Linked DNA regions of Variovorax paradoxus. The protein of the gene in region 1 interacts with the protein of each later gene in a pairwise test. Links are inferred from orthologs where the notes say so. Each region holds a gene or a part of one and is shown on either strand. Other genes may lie near its edges. The genes, in order: GFK26_RS07590 and recJ.

What was found.
Region 2: the proteins of GFK26_RS07590 (region 1) and recJ interact in binary tests that used the Escherichia coli proteins (3 or more experiments, as listed by UniProt). The link is inferred for Variovorax paradoxus from one-to-one orthologs.

What each region holds. Positions count from the first base shown.
Region 1 is NZ_CP045644.1:1,676,335-1,686,983, forward strand. Bases 2,512-6,019 are described here. They hold GFK26_RS07590 (DNA topoisomerase III), read right to left. Parts: upstream 5,682-6,019; coding sequence 2,712-5,681; downstream 2,512-2,711. Other genes in these bases: GFK26_RS07595 (SET domain-containing protein), read left to right, coding at 5,767-6,019. Outside these bases: GFK26_RS07575 (tripartite tricarboxylate transporter substrate binding protein BugE), read right to left, coding at 1-863; GFK26_RS07580 (LysR substrate-binding domain-containing protein), read left to right, coding at 973-1,908; more of GFK26_RS07595, read left to right, coding at 6,020-6,426; GFK26_RS07600 (biotin--[acetyl-CoA-carboxylase] ligase), read left to right, coding at 6,429-7,241; GFK26_RS07605 (sporulation protein), read left to right, coding at 7,250-7,438; GFK26_RS07610 (HEAT repeat domain-containing protein), read right to left, coding at 7,444-8,181; GFK26_RS07615 (sensor histidine kinase), read right to left, coding at 8,178-9,620; GFK26_RS07620 (hypothetical protein), read left to right, coding at 9,763-10,649.
Region 2 is NZ_CP045644.1:114,330-124,470, reverse strand. What follows is about bases 4,217-7,216. They hold recJ (single-stranded-DNA-specific exonuclease RecJ), read right to left. Parts: upstream 6,578-7,216; coding sequence 4,856-6,577; downstream 4,217-4,855. Other genes in these bases: GFK26_RS00540 (hypothetical protein), read right to left, coding at 6,574-7,216; GFK26_RS00550 (hypothetical protein), read right to left, coding at 4,217-4,806. Outside these bases: GFK26_RS00575 (hypothetical protein), read right to left, coding at 1-245; GFK26_RS00570 (ferritin-like domain-containing protein), read right to left, coding at 268-759; GFK26_RS00565 (phosphoribosyltransferase), read left to right, coding at 1,010-1,675; GFK26_RS00560 (erythromycin esterase family protein), read left to right, coding at 1,699-3,045; GFK26_RS00555 (SDR family oxidoreductase), read right to left, coding at 3,051-4,076; more of GFK26_RS00550, read right to left, coding at 4,213-4,216; more of GFK26_RS00540, read right to left, coding at 7,217-7,542; GFK26_RS00535 (lipoprotein-releasing ABC transporter permease subunit), read left to right, coding at 7,666-8,922; lipoprotein-releasing ABC transporter ATP-binding protein LolD, read left to right, coding at 8,915-9,592; GFK26_RS00525 (hypothetical protein), read left to right, coding at 9,825-10,141. UniProt on the Escherichia coli protein: Single-stranded-DNA-specific exonuclease.

The DNA.
Region 1 (10,649 bases):
TACAGCCCCTGCAGCGCGAGGCGCTCGCGCACCGCGGGGTCCTTCAGCGCGGTGGCCACGGCCTGCTGCATGCGCAGCACCAGCTCGGGCGGCGTGCCGGCGGGCGCGATCATGCCGAACCACGACGGGTCGTTGCTGGCCGCCTGGCCCAGTTCGCCGTAGGTCGGCACGTCGGGCAGCACGTCGAGGCGGCCGCTCCAGGACACGGCCAGCGCCTTCAGCTTGCCGGCCTTCACGTGCGGCAGCGACGAGGCCACCTGGTCGAAGTACACCGGCACCTGGCCCGCGAGCACGTCGTTGATGGCCGGGCCCGCACCGCGGTAGGGGATGTGCACCATCGAGGTTCCGGTGCTGCTCTTGAACAGCTCGCCCCACATGTGGCCGATGGTGCCGTTGCCCGGCGAGGCGTACGACACCTTGCCGGGGTTGGCCTTCAGGTACTTCACGAGTTCCGCGAAGCTGCCGACCGGCAGCACGGCCGGGTTGATGACGATCACGCCCGGCGCCTTCACCAGCTCGCTCACGGCGGTGAAGCCCTTGATCGGGTCGTAGGGCAGCTTCTGGTACACGGCCGGGTTCACCCCGTGCGTGGACAGCGTGGCCACGCCGAAGGTCAGGCCGTCGGGTGCGGCGCGTGCCAGCTCGGCCATGCCGATCGAGCCGCCTGCGCCGGCGCGGTTGTCGATCACCACGGGCTGCTGGAGGATCTTGGCCAGGGGCTCGGAGAGCACGCGGGCCGTGATGTCGGTGGCGCCACCGGGCGGGAACGGCACGACCAGGCGGATCGGCTTGCCTTGGGCAAAGGATATTCCTGGGGCGAAAGAAGCGGCGGCCAGGATGGAGAGGAGATGACGACGTTGCATGAGGGTTCTTCCAATGGAACGATGAGTGAATGTGCAAAGCTGCAGCTCACCTGAAGCAAAGGATATACCCGATATCATTCCGATTTGGAATGACTTGATGGGCTCCCCCATGCCGCTGCGACGCCTCAACCCGCCCCTGAACCTGCTGCGCGCCTTCTCCACCGTGGTGCGCTTCGGCGGCGTCTCGCGCGCGGCCGAGGCGCTGCACCTCACGCAGGGCGCGGTGAGCAAGCAGGTGCAGGAGCTCGAGCGCTGGATTGGCGCGCCGCTGTTCGAGCGCAGTCGCAAGCGCCTGGCGCTCACGCCGGCCGGCGAGCGCTACGAAAAGGCCGTGCGCGCCCTGCTGGCGCAGCTGGAAGCGGCCACGCTGGAGCTCATCACCAGTGGCGACGGCGGCGGCGCGCTGCACCTGTCGACCCTGCCCACCTTCGGCGCCAAGTGGCTGATTCCGCGCCTGCCCGATTTCCAGCAGCGGCACCCGCAGATCACGTTGCATTTCGTGCCCTTCGTGCACGGCTACGACTTCGAACGGCCCGAGCTCGACTGCGCCATTTTGTTCGGTGACGGGCACTGGCCCGGCGCGCGCTCGCATTACCTCGCGGGGCAGGACGTGGCGCTCATCGCCCCGCGCGCCGCGCAGGCCGAAGCCCCCATCCGCACGCCGCAGGACGTGGCGCGCTGCACCCTGCTGCGCCACGTGAGCGTGCCGCAGTCGTGGCTGCACTGGAGCGAGGCGCACGGCGTGCGCGGGCTCGACCCGCTGGCCGGGCTGCAGTTCGACCAGTTCCAGACCATGATCCGCGCCGTCATGGCCGGCATGGGCGTGGCGCTGGTGCCGCGCTGCCTGGTGCAGGACGAAATCACGTCGGGGCTGGTGGAAGAGCCGCTGCCCAACGGCGGCTACCGGGGCAGCGAGGGCTACTGGTTCTGCTACCCCGAGGGGCGCGGCCAGCTGGCCACGCTGGATCATTTCCGCAACTGGCTGCTGGCCGAGGTCGACCGCAGCGGGGAAGCGACGGCGCTGCCGCCGGCTGCGCCGGCCTGAGAAGTTATTCGGGCTTCGCGCCCGACGCCTTCACCGCCGCACCCCAGAGCCCGATCTCGCTCGCCACGAAGCGGTCGAACTCGGCGCCGGTCGTCGGTGCCGGCTCGGAGCCCCGGTCGCGGATGAAGCGCGCCATCTGCTCGCTCTTCAGGATGTCGGTCACTTCGTGGTTCAGCCGCGCCACGATCTCGGGCGGCGTGCCGCGCGGTGCCATCAGGCCGAGCCAGCCCACGGCCTCGAAGTTCTTCGTGCCGGCCACGCCGGTCTCGCGCACCGCAGGCACGTCGGGCAACTGCGACGAGCGCGTGGCCGACGTCACTGCCAGCGGCACCGCCTTGCCCGACTTGATGTGCGGCAGCGCGGCCGTCACCGAGTCGACCATCAGCGGCACCTGGTTGCCCAGGAAGTCCGCCTGCGCCGGCCCGCTGCCGCGGTACGGAATGTGCGTGATGAACACATGCGCCGCCGACTTGAGCATCTCGCCCGACAGGTGCTGCGTGCCGCCGATGCCGGCGCTCGCGTAGCTCAGCTTGCCGGGCTCGGCCTTGGCGCGCGCCGTGAGGTCGGCCAGCGTGCGGATGCCGCTTTCGGGCGTGGCCAGGAACACCAGCGGCACCTTCGCGATCAGCGAGATGCCGACGAGGTCGCGGCGTGGGTCGGTCGGTGGCCTGTCCCGGTGGGAAAGGCACGACCAGCTTGACGGGCTTGTCAGGCCACGCGGCGGCCTGGGCCAGGCCCGCGCCGGTCAGCAGCATCGCTGCTGCAGCCAGCGCGGTGGCGAGGTGTCTGCGCTGCATGCGTCGTCAGGCCGCGTCGGGCGCCGAGAGGTGCTTGCCCACGATGCCCGCCAGTTCGAACATCGTCACCTGGTCCTTGCCGAACACCGGCTTCAACTTCGCGTCGGCGTTGATCGCACGCTTGTTGGTCGCATCCTGCAGGCCGTTGGCCTTGATGTAGTCCCACAGCTTCTTGATGACCTCGGTGCGCGCCACCGGTTCGGCGCCGATCACCGCGGCCAGCGAGTCGCTGGGCTTGAGGCCTGCGCCCGGCTTGCGCGGCTTGGCCGCCTTCTTCTCGGCCGGTGCCTTCTTGGCGGCGGGCGTCTTCTTCGCTGCGACCTTCTTGGCGGCCGCGGTTTTCGCGGCCGGCTTGCCGAAGGTCTTGCGCGGCGGGAACTTGCTGCCGCCTTCGCGCGGTGCGAATTCGAAGGTCACCTTGCCTTCCTCGGCATTCCAGGTCAGGAAGGCCTTGAAGGCGCGGCGCGTGCGCATCGACACGAACTTGTCGAGCAGGTCGGTCTTGCCGGTGGCGAGCAGCTTTTCCATCTGGTCGCGCTCGACCGGTTGCTGCAGGATGATCTTGCCGGTCTTGAAGGTGCAGCTCGGCGTCGGTTGCTCGTTCGTGGGCACCGATTTTTCGCAGACGTAGTTGCTGCCGTGATCGAACACCGGCGCGCCGCACACCGGGCACGGGCCCACGGTGTCTTGCTGGCTGAAGTCGACGATCTCGCCGCTTTCGGCGTTCTTGTCGTCGCCGAAGTCGAATTCGAGCTTCCAGTTCTTCGCTTCTTCCTCGTCGTACTTGAGGATGATCTCGGCCGTGAAGGGCCAGCCCGCCTTGGAGCGGAAGCCGTCGAGCGGGCCGATGTGCTTGTCGCGCACCAAGGCCTCGGCCTCGACCACCTCGAAGGTGCGTCCGGCCGGCGACTTGCCGAACGAGAAGCCGCAGGCGTCCTCGCCCGTGCCGCTCTTGCCGGTGCAGCCGTAGCGGCGGTAGTTTTCCTTCACCACGCCGCCGCAGTTCGGGCAGGGCGTGGCGAGCGTGGCGTAGTCGCCGGGCACGGTGTCGCGGTCGTACTCCTTGGCCTTCTTGACGATGTGTTCCGTCATCTCGGCGATCTCGCGCATGAAGGCGTCGCGGCTCAGCGCGCCCTTCTCCATCTGCGCGAGCTTGTACTCCCACTCGCCCGTGAGCTCGGCCTTGGAGAGTTCTTCCACGCCCAGGCCGCGCAGCAGCGTCATGAGCTGGAAGGCCTTGGCGGTCGGAATGAGTTCGCGGCCTTCGCGCAGCATGTACTTCTCGGCGATCAGCCCTTCGATGGTGGCCGCGCGCGTGGCTGGCGTGCCCAGGCCCTTCTCCTGCATGGCCTCGCGCAGCTCGTCGTCGTCGATGGTCTTGCCGGCGCCTTCCATGGCGCCCAGCAGCGTGGCTTCCGAATAGCGTGCGGGGGGGCGCGTCTTCAGGCCCTTGAGGTCGGCCGACTCGGTGTTGACGATTTCGCCCGGCTTCACCGGCACGAGGCGCTTGCCGTCCTTGTCGTCTTCCTTCTCGTCGTCCTGCGCTTCCTTGCCGTAGATGGCGAGCCAGCCCGGCTTCACCAGCACCTTGCCGTCGGTGCGGAAGGGGTACTTCTTGCCGCCCTGCTCCACCGTGCTGATGCGCGTGGTCACCTGGTGCTCGGCGCTCGGGAAGAACACCGACAGGAAGCGGCGCACCACGAAGTCGTACAGCTTCTGCTCGGCTTCGCTCAGGCCGCTCGGGGCCTGCAGCGTCGGGATGATGGCGAAGTGATCCGACACCTTGGCGTTGTCGAAGATGCGCTTGTTGGGCTTGACGTAGTTGCCGTCGACCGCCTGCTGCGCGAACGGCGCCAGGTGTTTCATGCCGCTGTTGGCGAGCATTTCCATGGTCTGCTTGACCACTGGCAGATAGTCTTCGGGCAGCGCGCGCGAATCGGTACGCGGGTAGGTCAGCGCCTTGTGGCGTTCGTACAGGCTCTGGGCCAGGGCGAGCGTGGTCTTGGCGCTGAAGCCGAAACGGCCGTTGGCCTCGCGCTGCAGCGAGGTCAGGTCGAACAGCGCGGGCGAGGCCTGCGTGGTGGGCTTGCTCTCTTCGGTGACCGTGGCGGGCTTGCCGCGCGAGGCGTCGGCGATGGCGCGGGCCTCTTGCTCGGACCACACGCGGTCGGCGCGCTGCTCGGCATCGGGCTCGCCGTTGGCCAGGAGCGGCGCGTTGGCCTTCTTCCAGTCGGGGTTGAACCACTTGCCCGGGTACTGGCCGGCCTCGGCCGCGAAGCTGCCGTGCACTTCCCAGTAGTTGCGCGAGACGAACTTGCGGATCTGCTCTTCGCGCTCCACCACCACCGACAGCGTCGGCGTCTGCACGCGGCCCACGGTCGTGAGGAAGAAGCCGCCGTCGCGCGAGTTGAACGCGGTCATGGCGCGCGTGCCGTTGATGCCCACCAGCCAGTCGGCTTCGGAGCGCGAGCGCGCGGCGTCGGCCAGACCTTGCATCTGCTTCTCGGTGCGCAGCTGGTCGAAGCCGTCGCGAATGGCTTGCGGCGTCATCGACTGCAGCCACAGCCGCTTCACCGGCTTGCCCAGCGGGCTCTTGCCGCCGGCGTACTGCTCGATGAGGCGGAAGATCAGTTCGCCCTCGCGGCCCGCGTCGCAGGCGTTGATGAGCTGCGTCACGTCCTTGCGCTTGGCCTGCTTGACCACGGCGTTCAGGCGCGTCTTCGTCTTGTCGACCGGCTTGAGGTCGAAGTGCGGCGGAATCACCGGCAGGTTGGCGAAGCTCCACTTGCCGCGCTTCACGTCGAATTCTTCCGGGGCCTGGATCTCGACCAGGTGGCCCACGGCACTGGTCACGACGTAGGTGTCGTTCTCGAAATGCTCGTCATGTTTGTCGAATTTGCCGGCCACCGGCGTGAGGGCCCGGACGATGTCCTGGGCCACCGACGGCTTTTCTGCGATTACCAAAGTTTTTGTCATCTGAGGGCTCTCTATACTCTGCGGCTTCCCGCGTGCACACGCGCGCACACGCATGTGTGCATATTCAACCTAACAGACTTCGGCGATGCCTTCCAAATCCCCACGCTCCAGCGGTCGTCGCATCCAGACGCGTCGCTCCACCGTCCACGGCAACGGCGTGTTCGCCGTGCAGGACCTGGCGGAAGGCGAAACGCTGATCGAATACAAGGGCCAGGTCATCAGCTGGAAGGAGGCGCTGCGCCGCCATCCGCACGACCCTGCGCAGCCCAACCACACCTTCTACTTCCACATCGACGACGGTCGTGTGATCGACGGCAATGTCGAAGGCAACGCCGCGCGCTGGATCAATCACTCGTGCGAGCCGAACTGCGAGGCCGACGAAGTCGATGGGCGCGTTTATATCAAGGCCCTGAGAAACATCGCCGCCGGTGAGGAACTCAACTACGACTACGGCCTGGTCATCGACGAGCCGTACACCGAGAAGCTGTTGTCCGAGTTCCCGTGCTGGTGCGGCTCCGCGCAGTGCCGCGGCACGCTGCTGACGCCCAAGGACGAGGACGAAGAAAAAGACAAGAAGAAAAAGAAGAAGGCCAAAAAGAAGGCCGAGAAGAAGGCCGAGGCCAAGGAAGCGAAGAAGGCTGAAAAGAAAGCCGAGAAGAAAAAAGCCGACAAGAAGGCCGACAAGAAAAAGGCCGACGGCAAGAAGAAGCCCAAGGACGACACCGCGTCCGCCGCCGGAGACTGACCATGGGCACGCCGGCCTCCGCCTGGTTCGAAGACCGGATCGCCGCGGCGGTCGCGCCGCTGCTGCCCGGCTTCGCGGTCGAGGCCGTGGCCGAGATCGATTCCACCAACACCGAGCTGATGCGCCGCGCGCGCGCCGGCCGCACCGACCCCGTGCTGCTCGTGGCCGAGCGCCAGACGGCCGGGCGCGGTCGCCTCGGCCGCCCCTGGCAGAGCGCGCAAGAACCCGAGGCGCCCGCCTCCCTCACGTTTTCGCTGGGCCTGCCGCTCGCACCGGCCGACTGGTCGGGCCTGTCGCTGGCCGTGGGCGTGACCGTGGCCGAAAGCCTCGACCCGACGGGCGTGCACCAGGTCGGCCTCAAGTGGCCCAACGACATCTGGGTGAACGACCGCAAGCTGGTCGGCATCCTCATCGAAACCGCCATGCCGCAGACGGCGCGCCCCGATGCGGCGCGCTACCTCGTGGTCGGCATCGGCATCAACATCGGCCCACGCGAAGGCGACGGCATGCGCACGCCGCCTGCCTGGCTGCGCCAGTGGCAGCCCGACGCCTCCGCGCCCGAGGTGCTGCAGGCGCTGGCCGAGCCGCTGGTGCGCAGCGTGCTCGCTTTCGAGGCGAACGGCTTCGGGCCCTTTGCCGAACGCTTTGCGGCGCGCGACGTGCTGCGCGGGCGCGAGGTGACGCTCAGCGACGGCACCGCCGGCCTGTGCGAAGGCGTGGCCTGGGGCGGCGAACTGCAGGTGCGCACCGACGCCGGCCTGCAACTCATCTCGAGCGACGAAGTGAGCGTGCGCCCGCGCGGCATGTCTTTCTGAGCGAAGGCATGAAGCTGCGCCTGGTCCTCATCGCCCTGCTCGCGGCCAACGCGGGCTACTGGCTGTGGACGCGCGGTGACCTGGCCGGTTTCGGGCTCGCCCCTGCGGCGCTCGACGAGCGCGAGCCGCAGCGCGTGGCGCGGCAGATCCACCCCGAGTGGTTGCAGATCCGCAAGGAAGCCAAGCCCGCGCCCTGACCGGGTCAGGCGGCCGCAGCAGCGCGCGCGAACATGCGCCGCGCCTTGGCCAGGGCGGCCTGCAGTTTTTCTTCCGACGGCGGCTCGTGCGAGCTCGAACTCAGGCCGAACTTCTTGCCCGCGATTTCCTGCACCGCGACCAGGATGCTGCCCAGCACGACCGGATCAGTCTCGGTGTCGAGCGCCTGCCGCAAGGGCTCGAGCGCCTTGGGCGCGGCGCTGCGGCGGCTCAACACGATCTGCATCAGCGCGCTCGCCGCCCATTGGCGGTTCGTGGCGACGGCATCGTGCGTGAGCAGCGGCACGACCTTGGCGATGTCGGTCGTGCCGCCGAGCCAGCCGATCACCCACAGCCCCTTGCAGCGCAGCTCGGCGTGCGGTGACGCGAGCGCGGCGCGCGCCAGGGCCGCAGTCTCTTTCAGCCGACGGCCCTTGCGGTACTTGAAGGCGCCGAGCATCTGCAGCACCGTGGCTTGCATGGCCGGGTCGGGCTCTTGGTCGAACTGCGTGAGCAGATGGTCTTCGGCCGCGTCGCCGCGCTCTCCGAACTTGCGGCAGAGCCAGTCGTAGAGCTCGCTGTCCATGCCGGTGTCGTGCAGCAGCGCGTAGTGGAAGGCGAGTGCTTCGGGCGATTGCAGCTCGAGCAGGTCGGCGCCGAAGTCGAACATGTCCGACACGTCGGTGTCGGTGCGGATCTCGGCGAAGCGCTGGCGCAGCGCGTCGAGCGTGGGGGGCGAACTCATTCGGAAGGGGCCTCCTCGAAGCGCACGGTAAAAAGCGCGCCCGGCGGATGCTTGCCGGGGTGCGCGTCTTCCAGTTTCACCTGTGCGCGGTGTTGGTTGGCGATCTCGCGCACGATCGGCAGGCCCAGCCCGGAGCCGTCGGCCTCGTTGCCGAGCACGCGGTAGAAGGGCTCGAACACCAGCTCGCGGTCGGCCTCGGCGATGCCGGGGCCGTTGTCCTCCACCTGCACCAGCTGCACGTGGCCGAAGGGGTCGGCCAGCACGCGGGCGGTGATCACGCCGGGGCGCTCGGGCGTCGAGGGCGTGTAGTTGAGCGCGTTGTCGACCAGGTTGCGCACCAGCTCTTTCAGCAGCGTCGGGTTGCCGTCGACCATCACGCCGGGCGCGCCGGCCTGGGCGCCGTCGTAGCCGAGGTCGATGCGCTTTTCGATGGCGCGCGGCACGGCCTCGCGCACCACCTCGATGGTCAGCCGCGCGAGGTCGCAGGGCTGGCAGTGCGTCATGGCGCTGGTGCCCTCGGCGCGTGCCAGCGACAGCAGCTGGTTCACGGTGTGCGTGGCGCGCACGCTGGCGCGTCCGATCTGCTTGAGCGACTGCTTCAGCTCGTCGGCATTGGCGCCCTCGCGCTGCGCCAGGTCGGCCTGCATGCGCAGGCCCGCGAGCGGCGTCTTGAGCTGGTGGGCGGCGTCGGCCAGGAAGCGCTTCTGCGTGAAGATGGAGTCGTTGAGCTTGTCGAGCAGCTCGTTCACCGACGACACCAGCGGCACCACCTCGAGCGGCACCGAGGATTCATCGAGCGGGCTCAGGTCGCCCGGGCGGCGCTCGCGGATGCGCGCCTCGACCACCGACAGCGGCTTGATGCCGCGCACCAGCGCCAGCCAGATCAGCAGCACCGCCAGCGGCAGGATCGCGAACTGCGGCAGCAGCACGCCCTTGATGATCTCGGTGGCGAGCACGGCCTGCTTCTCGCGCGTCTCGGCCAGTTGCAGCAGCGAGGGCGGCACGTCGTCGCTGCCGCTGGGAATCCACAGCGAGGCCACGCGCACCGGCTGGCCGTGCACCGTGCTGTTGTGCAGCAGGACCACGTTGGTGCCGGGCGGATCGTCCACGTTGGGCTGCGGCAGGTCGCGCTCGCCGTGCAGCAGCGTGCCGTGGCCGTCGAGCAGCTGGTAGTAGATGTGGCCCGCGTCGTCGGCACGCAGGATCTCGCGCGCCGACTGCGACAGCACGAAGTGCGTCTGCCCCTGCTTCACCGTGACCAGCTCGGCCAGCACCTTCACGTTGTGCTCCAGCGCGCGGTCGTAGGGCGCGTTGGCGATGCCCTGCGCCACCAGCCAGGTCACGCCGATGCTCACCGGCACGAGCAGCAGCAGCGGCGTGAGCATCCAGTCGAGGATTTCGCCGAACAGGGAGCGCTGGGCGCGCTGGAAGAGCTTCAAGGGAGTTCCTGGCAAGGCGAAAGAACGCTGGCGAGCGTGAACTAGTGCTGCGATTCGCAGCTGTGTCGTTTCATTGACGAGGTGTGACTGGTTGTAGCCTTGGCGTGCAGTTTCTGCAATTCAAAAACATCAGGGAGAAATCATGAAGCAAAAGACCGTGGGCGGCTGCCCCAAGCCGCTCTGGATCGCCGCGACCGTGTTGGCCGCCAGCGTCGGTGTGACCGCATGCGGCGGGGGTGGCGGAGGCGGTGGGGGTGGCATGCCGATGCTGCCGATGGGCGTCGTGCCCACGCCGGCACCCGCACCCGCGCCCTCTCCGGCTCCCGCGCCCGCACCGGCCGAGAACCGCGATGCGGTGCCGGGCTCCGAGCCGTCGCCCTCGCTGAGCGCGCCGCAGGCTGGTTCGACCGCCGCGGTGGGCAACGACAGCGAAGGCATCTACGCCGCGGGCGTGCGCGGGCTCGCCTTCGTCGGCGCCGATGGCTCGATTGCGCGCAGCTTCACGGTCGGCACGTTGTGGGGCTCGCTGAAGCTCACGGGGCTCGACTGGTCGTTCAACCCCGACACCGAGTTCTCTTTTCTCAGCGTCTCGCAGGCCACCGGCTCGGGCACCTTCGCGCCGAAGAAGACGATGAACGGCACCTACGCCTACGGCACCCGCGACCCGGCCGATTTCGGTCCCCTGACCTACACCATCGAGAACGCGTTGGCGGTGTCGCAGGCGAGCGTGGTCGGCACGTGGTCCAACAACGACAGCAGCCTCGGCGTGACCGTCCAGGTCGACGACAAGGGCGTGTTCACCGGCACCACGAGCGGCGCGGAAGTCGGCCAGTGCACGCTCTCGGGCACCGTCGCCCTGGCGCAGCCCGGCTCGGCCAAGAACATGTACGAGCTCAAGCTGAAGGCGGTGAATGCCGCGACGGCCAGCAAGGACGATTGCGAACTCACCCTTGCCACCGCCGGTTCCTACGTCGGACCGGCGGCCATCGGGCTGGTGCCGGCGGGCGTGTTCGAGAGCAACGGCTACTT
Region 2 (10,141 bases), 1.6 Mb from region 1 along the record:
AGGTCCGCGGGCCCCGCCACGTCAGCCGGCCCGAGCACCACGCGCTCGGCGCCCGTGCTCGCATGCACGAGCAGGGCGCGCTCGCGCAGCAGGCCCATGCAGGCCGTGAGCGTCGAGAGCTGGTCGGCCGGTTCATCACCGGCCAGGAACTCCAGCGCCGCGCGGGTCACGTGCACGAACAGGCGGCGGTGGTCGAGCAGCCGGATGCTGAACTCGTACCCGTCGCCTTCGTAGCGGTCGTCCACGTCGCCCCCGCATCGCCGCGCCTCAGGCGGCCGCTTCTTCGATCTGCGCGGCCTCGGCAAGCAGGCCCAGCCGCTGGTCGGTCGCCTGCTCTTCGGCCAGGCTGGCCTTGAGCAGGGGAACGGCGTCGGCAAAGCCCAGCTTCTGGGCCATGAGGCACAGCGAGGTGTAGCCCGCGATCTCATAGTGCTCGGCCTTCTGTGCGGCGCCGATGAGCGCTGCGTCGAGCACCGGGCCCTTGCCGATCAGGTCGACCAGCGACATGGTTTCTTCGACCAGGCCTTCCATGCCGTCGCACTTGACGCGCTTGATCTTGAAGCCGCATGCCTCGGCGACCTGCTCGAGGCGCTCGACCTGCGTGCGTGTTTCGACCAGGTGGTCTTCGAACGCCTGCGAAAGCTCGGGGTCCGTGGCTGCGCGTGCGAGCTTGGGCAGCGATCGCGTCATCTGCTTCTCGGCGTTGTGGGTGTCCGAAATCTCGTGAACGAAAAGGTCCATCGCGGACTTCACTGGCATGGGTCGCTCCTTCGCAAGAATAAAAGTGGGGGTTGGAAAACCTGCAAATTGCCTGCGGCGGCGGTGCCTTCATGTAGGCCTGCGGCGACGCGGCATGCCAGTGCGTTGGCATGGGGCTCGCGCGCGGCATCGCACCTGCAGGCTGTCGCTTCACCTACGTCGATGTGAGGATCGCCCTACACCGCTGCGACGACGAAAAAATACGATGTCTTTCATGCGCGCAGCGACCCGACCGCGCCAGGACATCGACATGGCACCCGACGTATTCCGTGACCGCACAGAGGCCGGACAAGAACTCGGCAGGAGGCTGTTCCAGGCCTGCGCCGGACGCGACGTGGTCGTGTTGGCGCTGCCGCGCGGTGGTGTGCCGGTGGGCTTTGAAGTGGCGCGTGCATTCGACGCGCCACTCGACGTGATGGTCGTGCGCAAGCTCGGCATCCCCGGCCACGCGGAGTACGCCATGGGCGCCATCGCCAGCGGCGGCACGTGTGTGTTGAACGACGCCGTCGTGCGCGAACTCGGCATCTCTTCGACGGCTGTCGAGGAGGTGGCGCGTGCCGAAGGCATCGAACTGGAACGGCGCGAGCGGCTGTATCGCGACGGTCGGCCGCCACCGGACGTGCGCGGCCGCACCGCGGTGCTCGTCGACGACGGGCTGGCCACCGGATCGACCATGCGTGTGGCCGTCCGGGCGCTTCGCGCGCTGCAGCCTGCACGCATCGTGGTCGCGGTTCCCGTGGCCTCGGCCGAGGCCTGCGAGTTGCTTCGCAGTGAGGCCGACAACGTGCTTTGCGTCAGAACGCCGGCGCCGTTTCGCGCCGTCGGCCTCGGGTACCAGGACTTTTCCCAGACCAGCGACGAGGAGGTCGTCGCGCTGCTGAAGCGAAGCGCGCGCCAGACCGGGTCCTCGAACTGACGCACCAGAGGATGGGCACCGGAATGACATCGACTCCCACCACAAGGCAACTCGACACGCTGCGCTCGGCCGCGCACCGGCTGGACGGCACCGCGCGCGACCACGACGCGCTGCTCGAACTGATCGGCGACGCGCACTTCGTGCTGCTCGGCGAGGCGTCCCATGGCACGCACGAGTTCTACCGCGAGCGGGCGGCGATCACCCGGCGCCTGATCGCGGAAAAAGGCTTTCACGCGGTGGCGATCGAAGGCGACTGGCCCGATGCCTACCGGGTGAATCGGTTTGTGCGCGGCACGGGCAACGATGCATCGGCGCGCGACGCGCTGGCCGGCTTCAAGCGCTTCCCGACCTGGATGTGGCGCAACACCGACGTGGTCGACTTCGTCGACTGGCAGCGCGCCTTCAACGACGCCAGGCCGCCGCACGAGAGAACGGGGTTCTATGGCCTCGATCTCTACAGCCTCATGGCTTCGATGGAAGCCGTGCTGGGGTACTTCGACCGCACGGATGCCGAAGCGGCGCGGCGTGCGCGCGAGCGCTATGCCTGCTTCGACCGGTTCGGCGACGACAGCCAGGTCTACGGGCTCATGACCGGCCTCGGTTCTTCGCCGTCCTGCGAACAGGAGGTGATCCGCATGCTGACGGAGATGCGCCACCATGCCATTGCCGCTGCGAGCGGCGGCAGCGCCGTCGACACGGACGACGCGTTCAACGCCGAGCAGAACGCCCGCCTCGTCAAGAACGCCGAGGCGTACTACCGCTCGATGTACCTGCGCGACGTGTCGTCATGGAACCTGCGCGACCGGCACATGGTGGAGACCCTGGACGAACTCGAGCGTCACCTCGGGCGGGGCGGCGAGCGCCCGAGGATCGTGGTGTGGGCCCACAACTCCCATCTGGGCGATGCGCGCGCCACCGAGATGGGCGGGCGACGCGGCGAACTCAACGTGGGCCAGCTGATGCGCGAACGCCATGGCCGCGATGCGGTGCTGATCGGCTTCACCACGCACGCCGGCACCGTGACGGCGGCGTCCGACTGGGGCGCGGCCGCCGAGCGCAAACAGGTTGTGCCGTCGCGCGCCGACAGCTACGAGGGTCTCTTGCATGCGACCAGCATCGACCGGTTCATGCTGCCGATGCGCGGCACAGGCGGCCACGTGGCGGTGCTGCGCGAATCGCGGCTGGAACGCGCGATCGGCGTCATCTACCGCCCCGACACCGAACGCCAGAGCCATTACTTCTTTGCCGAGCTGCCGGCGCAATTCGATGCGGTGCTGCATTTCGACCAGTCGCGTGCGGTCGAACCGCTCGAGCGCGAAGCCGGATGGACGGACGCCGAGGCGCCCGAGACCTATCCCTTCGGCATGTAGCGGCGCTACACCGCGCCCACGCTGCCCGTCACAGGCAGCACCACACCGGTGATGTAGCTCGCGCAGCTCGGTGCCGCAAGGAACACATACGCAGGCGACAGCTCCTCGGGCTGGGCGGGCCGCTTCATGTCGGTCTGCTTGCCGAAGTCCTTCACTTCTTCGGCGGACCGGTCCGCCGGATTCAGCGGCGTCCACACCGGGCCCGGCGCCACGGCGTTCACGCGGATGCCGCGTTCGAGCAGGTTGCTGGCCAGCGACTTGGTGAAGGCGTGGATGGCGCCCTTGGTGGCCGAGTAGTCCAGCAACTGCGCACTGCCTTCGAGGCCCGTCACCGAGCCCGTGTTGATGATCGAACTGCCGCGTCCCAGGTGCGGAACGGCGGCGCGCGCCATGAGGAAGTAGCCGGCGATGTTGGTGCGCAGCGTGAGGTCGAGGCGCTCGTCGCTGATGTCCTCGATCGATGCCGCATGCAGCTGGAACGCCGCGTTGTTGACGAGGATGTCGAGCTTGCCGAAGGCCGCGATGGTGGCGTCGACCGCCTGCCGGCAGAAGGCCGGGTCGCGCACATCGCCGCTGATCGTGAGGCAGCGCGCGCCCTCGGCCTCGACGTGGCGCCGCGTTTCTTCGGCGTCCTCCTGTTCGTCGTCGAGGTGAACGATGGCCACGTCGGCGCCTTCGCGTGCGTAGAGCACGGCCACCGCGCGGCCGATGCCTGAATCGCCGCCCGTGACCAGCGCGCTCATGCCCTCGAGCTTGCCGCTGCCGACGTAGTCGGGCGCCTCGAAGCGCGGGCGCAGCGCCATCTCGGCCTCCAGGCCCGGCTTGGTCAGGTGCTGCGCGGGCATGGGGTTGGCAGGCAGTGGCCGGTGGCCTGCCTGCACCGGCGCTTTCTTCTTGCTTTCGGCCTCGGGTTGCTTCGCGCGGTCCTTGGCGTCCTGGCTGCGTTGAACGGCGCGATGCCGCGCGGTGACGGCGGCGGTCTTGCCGGTTTTCTTCGCGGAGGCTGTGGCGGTGGCGGCGGTGGACTTCATGGACGGCTCCTGCGGTCTGGCGTTCGTTCGACGTTGCGTTCGAAAAGCCACCGTAGAACGCTGCGCCGCCACCTGCGTAGGAAAGCGTCCCGACCCCACGCGCGTGGCGTCCGAGGCCGCGCACGGCCCCGGCCGATCAGTTCAAGGTGTCGAAGAGCCGGAAGATCCAAGACAGCTGGTACGCCAGCGTGCCCACAACAAAGGCCGTGTGGAAGCGCGGGTTGGCGGAGCGGGCCGCCGCGATGCACAGGCCCACCAGGATGGGCGTGCGAATGAGGTACTCCGTCGCAAAGCGGGCGAAGTGCGCCTCGCCCTTGATCATCGTGTCGACCACGTCGAGCAGATAAGTGGCGGCCAGCAAGCCGAAGAACCATGCGCGGCGGGCGTAGAAGTAGTCGCGGTAGCTCGCGTAGTCCTGCATGCTGTCGGGAAAGAGCAGCGCGCACAGCAGGAACAGCAGGATCGCGTAGCTGATGATGAAGGCGTAGGTGCCGAAGGTCCAGCTGTCGATCTGGTACAGGCCGAACTCCCACCACCAGAAATGCACCAGTGCCAGCAGCACCGAAGCGACCCAGGCCAGGTGCACGGCATAGAGCCGGTACTGCGTCGGGTGCTGCACGATGCGCGCCACGCCCGACAGCAACCGGGTGACGCCCAGGCCGATGACCATGCCCATCACGACGCGGATGTGCGGAAAGATGTCGTGGGCCGAGATGGCTTCTTGCTGCATGCGAGCGTGCCCCAATCGAAGGATGGAACCCAAGTCTAGGCCGCTTGCGTCACACCTCCGCGCCTTCGACCAGGAAGCGCAGCCGGCGCACGCCCTGCCACTCGTCGGCATCGAGCCGGAAGGCCAGCTTCACGCGCGGCGGCAGCGGCTCGGTGTGGCTGAACCAGATGGCGTCGATCGGCTGGCCCTGGTGCTTGAGCTTGAGCGCCAGGTGCTTCTCGCCCACCAGCCGCTGTGACACCACCTCGACCTCTTCGCTGAAGGTCGGCGGCGCAAAGCCCTGGCCCCAGACCTCGCGGTGCAGCGTGTCGACGAGGTCGATGCGCATGTACTCGCGGGCGATGGGCCCGTCGGTCTCGATCTGGCGCGTGAGTGCGGCCTCGGCCAGCCATTCGCCGGCGACCTGCGCCAGCGCGCGCTCGAAGACGGGAAAGTGCTCGCGTGCCACGGTGCAGCCCGCGGCCATCGCGTGGCCGCCGAAGCGCAGCAGCACGCCCGGGTGGCGCTTGGCCACGAGGTCGAGCGCATCGCGCAGGTGAAAGCCCGGAATCGATCGGCCCGAGCCCTTCAACTCCTGCTCCTTGCCCGGCGCCGCGCTGGCTGCGAACACGAAGGTCGGGCGATGGAAGCGGTCCTTGATGCGCGAGGCGACGATGCCCACCACGCCTTCGTGGAAGTCCGCACCGAACACGCTGATGGCCGGCGGCGGTGCGTCGACGCCTTCGCCGTCGGCCGCGAACAGCGACTCGGCCAGCAGCAGCGCCTGGTCGCGCATGCCGCCCTCGATGTCGCGCCGCTCGCGGTTGATGCCGTCGAGCATGCGCGCGAGTTCGTCGGCGCGGCCGGCGTCGTCGGTCAGCAGGCATTCGATGCCCAGCGTCATGTCGGCCAGCCGGCCGGCCGCGTTGATGCGCGGGCCGAGTGCAAAGCCGAAGTCGAAAGTCGTCGCGGCCGAGGCGGTGCGCCCCGCGGCCTTGAACAGCGCCGCCACGCCGGCCGGCATCGCGCCCGCGCGGATGCGGCGCAGGCCCTGCGCCACGAGCCGGCGGTTGTTGGCGTCGAGCTTCACCACGTCGGCCACGGTGCCGAGCGCCACGAGCGGCAGCAGCGCATCGAGCTTGGGTTGTGTGGCGGTGTCGAACACGCCGCGCGCGCGCAGCTCGGAGCGCAGCGCGAGCAGCACGTAGAACATCACGCCGACGCCGGCGATGCTCTTGCTTTCGAACTCGCAGCCGGGCTGGTTGGGGTTGACCATCACGTCGGCCAGGGGCAGCTCGGGGCCGGGCAGATGGTGGTCGGTCACCAGCACCTGCAGGCCGCGCGCCTTGGCGGCGGCCACGCCCTCGACGCTGGCGATGCCGTTGTCGACGGTGATCAGCATGTCGGCACCGGCGTTGGCCACGCGCTCGGCAATCGGCGGCGTCAGGCCGTAGCCGTCCACCACGCGGTCGGGCACGAGGTAGCTCACGTTCTTCGCGCCCAGCAGGCGCAGGCCGCGCACGCCGACCGCGCAGGCGGTGGCGCCGTCGCAGTCGTAGTCGGCCACGATGCACAGGCGCTTGTCTTGCGCGATGGCATCGGCCAGCAGCACGGCGGCTTCGCGCGTGCCGCGCAGCGTGTCGGGCAGCAGCAGGCGCGCGAGCCCGTCGTCGAGCTCGTCCTTGCCGCGCACGCCGCGTGCGGCAAAAAGGCGCGCCAGCAGCGGGTGCACGCCGGCTTGTTCCAGCGCCCAGACGGTGCGCGGGGGGATGTCTCGGGCGATGATTTTCACAGGGCCTCCAGCACGCTGGCGGCGCGTGTGCGATCGAACAAACTCTTGGCCCAGCGGGCCAGGCCGCGCTGCTGCACGGTGTAGCGCTGCGCGGCGAGGTCGCCGCACAGCGTGAGCGCCACGTCGGCGCCGCGGGTGTAGTCGCTCAGCAGGCTCGCGATGGCGCCGGCGTCCAGGGCCTGCCAGGCCGCAGCCCAACCGGCGCCGTCGTCGCGCAATGCGGCCACGCGCAGGGCGTCGCTGACTTCGGGCGCGGGGCTGGCGGGCGCGACGTCCTGCGTCAGCGCGCCGGTGCCGCTGAGCCAGAACGAGTTGATGGGCGGCACGCCGCGCGCGGTGCGCTCGTCGTTCACGCGCTGCGTGTAGAGCAGCATCTGCATCTCGTTCTGCAGCCGGCGCAGCGGCCGCGACGCGTCGCCCAATGGCGACCACTGCGAAATCGGGTAGCCCACGGCCCGGTCGATCGAGGCCGTGGCCAGCCCGTCGAAGATGGGCGCGCGCGCGAGCCAGCGGCCCGGCGTGCCGGAGGGGTGCAGCGCGATGCCGTCTTCCTCGAAGAACGGCTGTGCCACGGCCAGCAGGGCCGTCGATTCGTCGGCGTCGATCTCGATGGCGGACGGATCGCCCAGCGCCACGTCGTCGATGCCGACCTGCCAGTTGCACAGCGTCACCAGGCCCCAGGCCTCGCGGTCGCCGGGCGCGGCCAGGCCGCTCTGGCGGGCTTCGAGCGCGGCCCAGGGAATGCAGCCATCGGCGGCGGCGGGCAGTCCGAGCGCGCGGGCCAGCGCGCGTTCGTGCGGCGGGGAGCGGGTGCTGTCGTCCTGCGTGTCGGTGTCGGCGAGCGTCAGGCGGAGCAGCAGGGTTTCGAGGTTCGGCAGCCGCAGGGTCGCGAGCGCCGCACGGCAAGCCGGGGAACCGCGGCCGGCAAAGGGAATCAACAGATGACGTGGGAGAGGTTCGGCCATTTCCCTATTGTCCGGGATGCCACAATTCCACCGTATGACCTACCCCCTCGCTCCTCACCCCGTGTATTTGCCGCCCCCTGCGGGTGCGCCCATGCCCCTTGAGGCCACGGGGCGGGGCTTCTGATGCGATTCCCTTATGAACTGCAGCTCGGCTGGCGCTACACGCGCGCAGGCCGTGCCACGCGACGCAACGGCTTCATCTCGTTCATCTCCGGCGTGTCGATGCTGGGCATCGCGCTGGGCGTGGCGGCGCTGATCATCGTGCTCAGCGTGATGAACGGCTTCCAGAAGGAAGTGCGCGACCGCATGCTCAGCGTGGTGTCGCATATCGAGATCTTCTCGCGCGACGGCCAGGCCCTGCAGGACATCGACGCCATCATGGCCGACGCCCGCAAGAACCCCGCGGTGATCGGCGCCGCGCCTTTCATCAACACGCAGGCGCTGATTGCGCGCGGCGAAGACATGAAGGGCGCGATCGTGCGCGGCATCGACCCCGCGCTCGAGCCCGAAGTCACCGACACCGGCAGCATCGCCAAGGGCGGCACCTTCGACAAGCTGGTGCCCGGCGAGTTCGGCATCGTGCTGGGTGTCGAGCTGGCGCGCTCGATGTTCGTGCAGCCCGGCGACCAGGTCACGCTGGTGGCACCGGGCGGGCAGGTCACGCCGGCCGGCGTGGTGCCGCGCCTGAAGCAGTTCACCGTGGTCGGCGTGTTCGACTCGGGCCACTACGAGTACGACTCGGCGCTGGCGATGGTGCACGAGAAAGATGCGGCCAAGGTGTTCCGCCTCGAAGGCCCGACCGGCATCCGCCTCAAGCTGGAAGACCTGCACGAGGCGCGCGACGTGGCCGACCAGCTCGCCGCCACGCTGCCGGGGCAGTTCCTCATCCGCGACTGGACGCGCCAGAACAAGACCTGGTTCGCGGCCGTGCAGGTCGAGAAACGCATGATGTTCATCATCCTCACGCTGATCGTCGCGGTGGCGGCCTTCAACCTCGTCTCCACGCTGGTGATGACCGTGACCGACAAGCGCGCCGACATCGCCATCCTGCGCACGCTGGGCAGCTCGCCGCGCAGCATCATGGCCATCTTCGTGGTGCAGGGCGCCATGGTGGGCGTGATCGGCACCGTGGGCGGCCTGCTGCTGGGGCTGGGCATTGCCTACAACATCGACGTGATCGTGCCCTTCCTGGAGCAGCTCTTTCACGCCAGCTTCCTGCCCAAGGACATCTACCTGATCAGCAAGATGCCGAGCGATCCGCAGCAAAGCGACATCATGCCGATCGCGATCATTTCCCTCATCCTGGCCTTCCTGGCCACGCTGTATCCGAGCTGGCGCGCCAGCCGCGTCAATCCTGCCGAGGCCCTGCGCTATGAGTGATGTCGTTCTCAAGGCCCGCGGCCTTACCAAGCGCTTCCATGAAGGCCGCATCGATCTCACCGTGCTGCACGGTGTCGACCTCGACGTGCACGCCGGCGAAACGCTGGCCATCGTCGGCGCGTCGGGCTCCGGCAAGAGCACGCTGCTGCACCTGATGGGCGGGCTCGACGCGCCCACCGCGGGCAAGGTCGAACTGCTCGGCAAGGACATCGCGCACGCCGACGCCGCCGAGCAGGGCCGCTTGCGCAACCATCACCTGGGCTTCGTCTACCAGTTCCATCACCTGCTGCCCGAGTTCAGCGCGCTCGACAACGTCGCGATGCCGCTGAAGATCCGCCGCGTCGAGACCGGCGAGGCGTCGCAGGCCGCCGCGAAGACCCTGGCCAGCGTAGGCCTGGGCGAGCGCCTGCACCACCGGCCGGCCGAGCTGTCGGGCGGCGAGCGCCAGCGCGTGGCGATTGCGCGCGCGCTGGTCACGCAGCCCGCCTGCGTGCTGGCCGACGAGCCCACCGGCAACCTCGACCGCAGCACCGCCGACGCCGTGTTCGCGCTGATGCTCGACCTTGCGCACCGGCACGGCACGGCCTTCGTGATGGTCACGCACGACCAGGACCTGGCCAAGCGCTGCGATCGCGTGCTGCAGCTGGTGGCGGGGCGGCTGGCGGGCTGAGGGGCAGTCAGCCACCCAAGGGGAGCCCCGGGCTTCCCGCGGCGCACGGGATGCCCGCCACGCCGAGTCGTACGAAAGTCTGACGTTGCAACGAGACCGTCACACACCGGTGACAGCATGCAAGTTTCCCGACTGGCGTGCGTTCCTTGCCGACTCGACTCTTTCCCCTGCCATGGCTTTCGCATCCTCACGGCGCGAGTGACGATGCGCGCGGCATCGTTGCGCCTCGGGGGTGAGCGAGGTGCACCCTGGGTTCGCGGGCTCGGCAGGCCGCAGCGTCGCACTCTGCGCGCTCGCGCTGTCCTGGCTGGCCGGCACGGCCTGGGCCAGCGACGGGCTTGCATCCCCGCTGCGTGAGGGCGAGGTCCCCGCCGGTGCCGTGCCCGGCACGGATGACGCCGCATTGGCGTTCGACATTCCCTCGCTTCCCTTGGCCGATGCGCTCAAGCGCTATGCCGCCGTCACGCGGCAGCCGGCACTCTTTCGCAGCGAAATCCTGGCCGAGCTGACGTCCTCGGCGGTGCGCGGGCTTTACGCCCCCGACGTCGC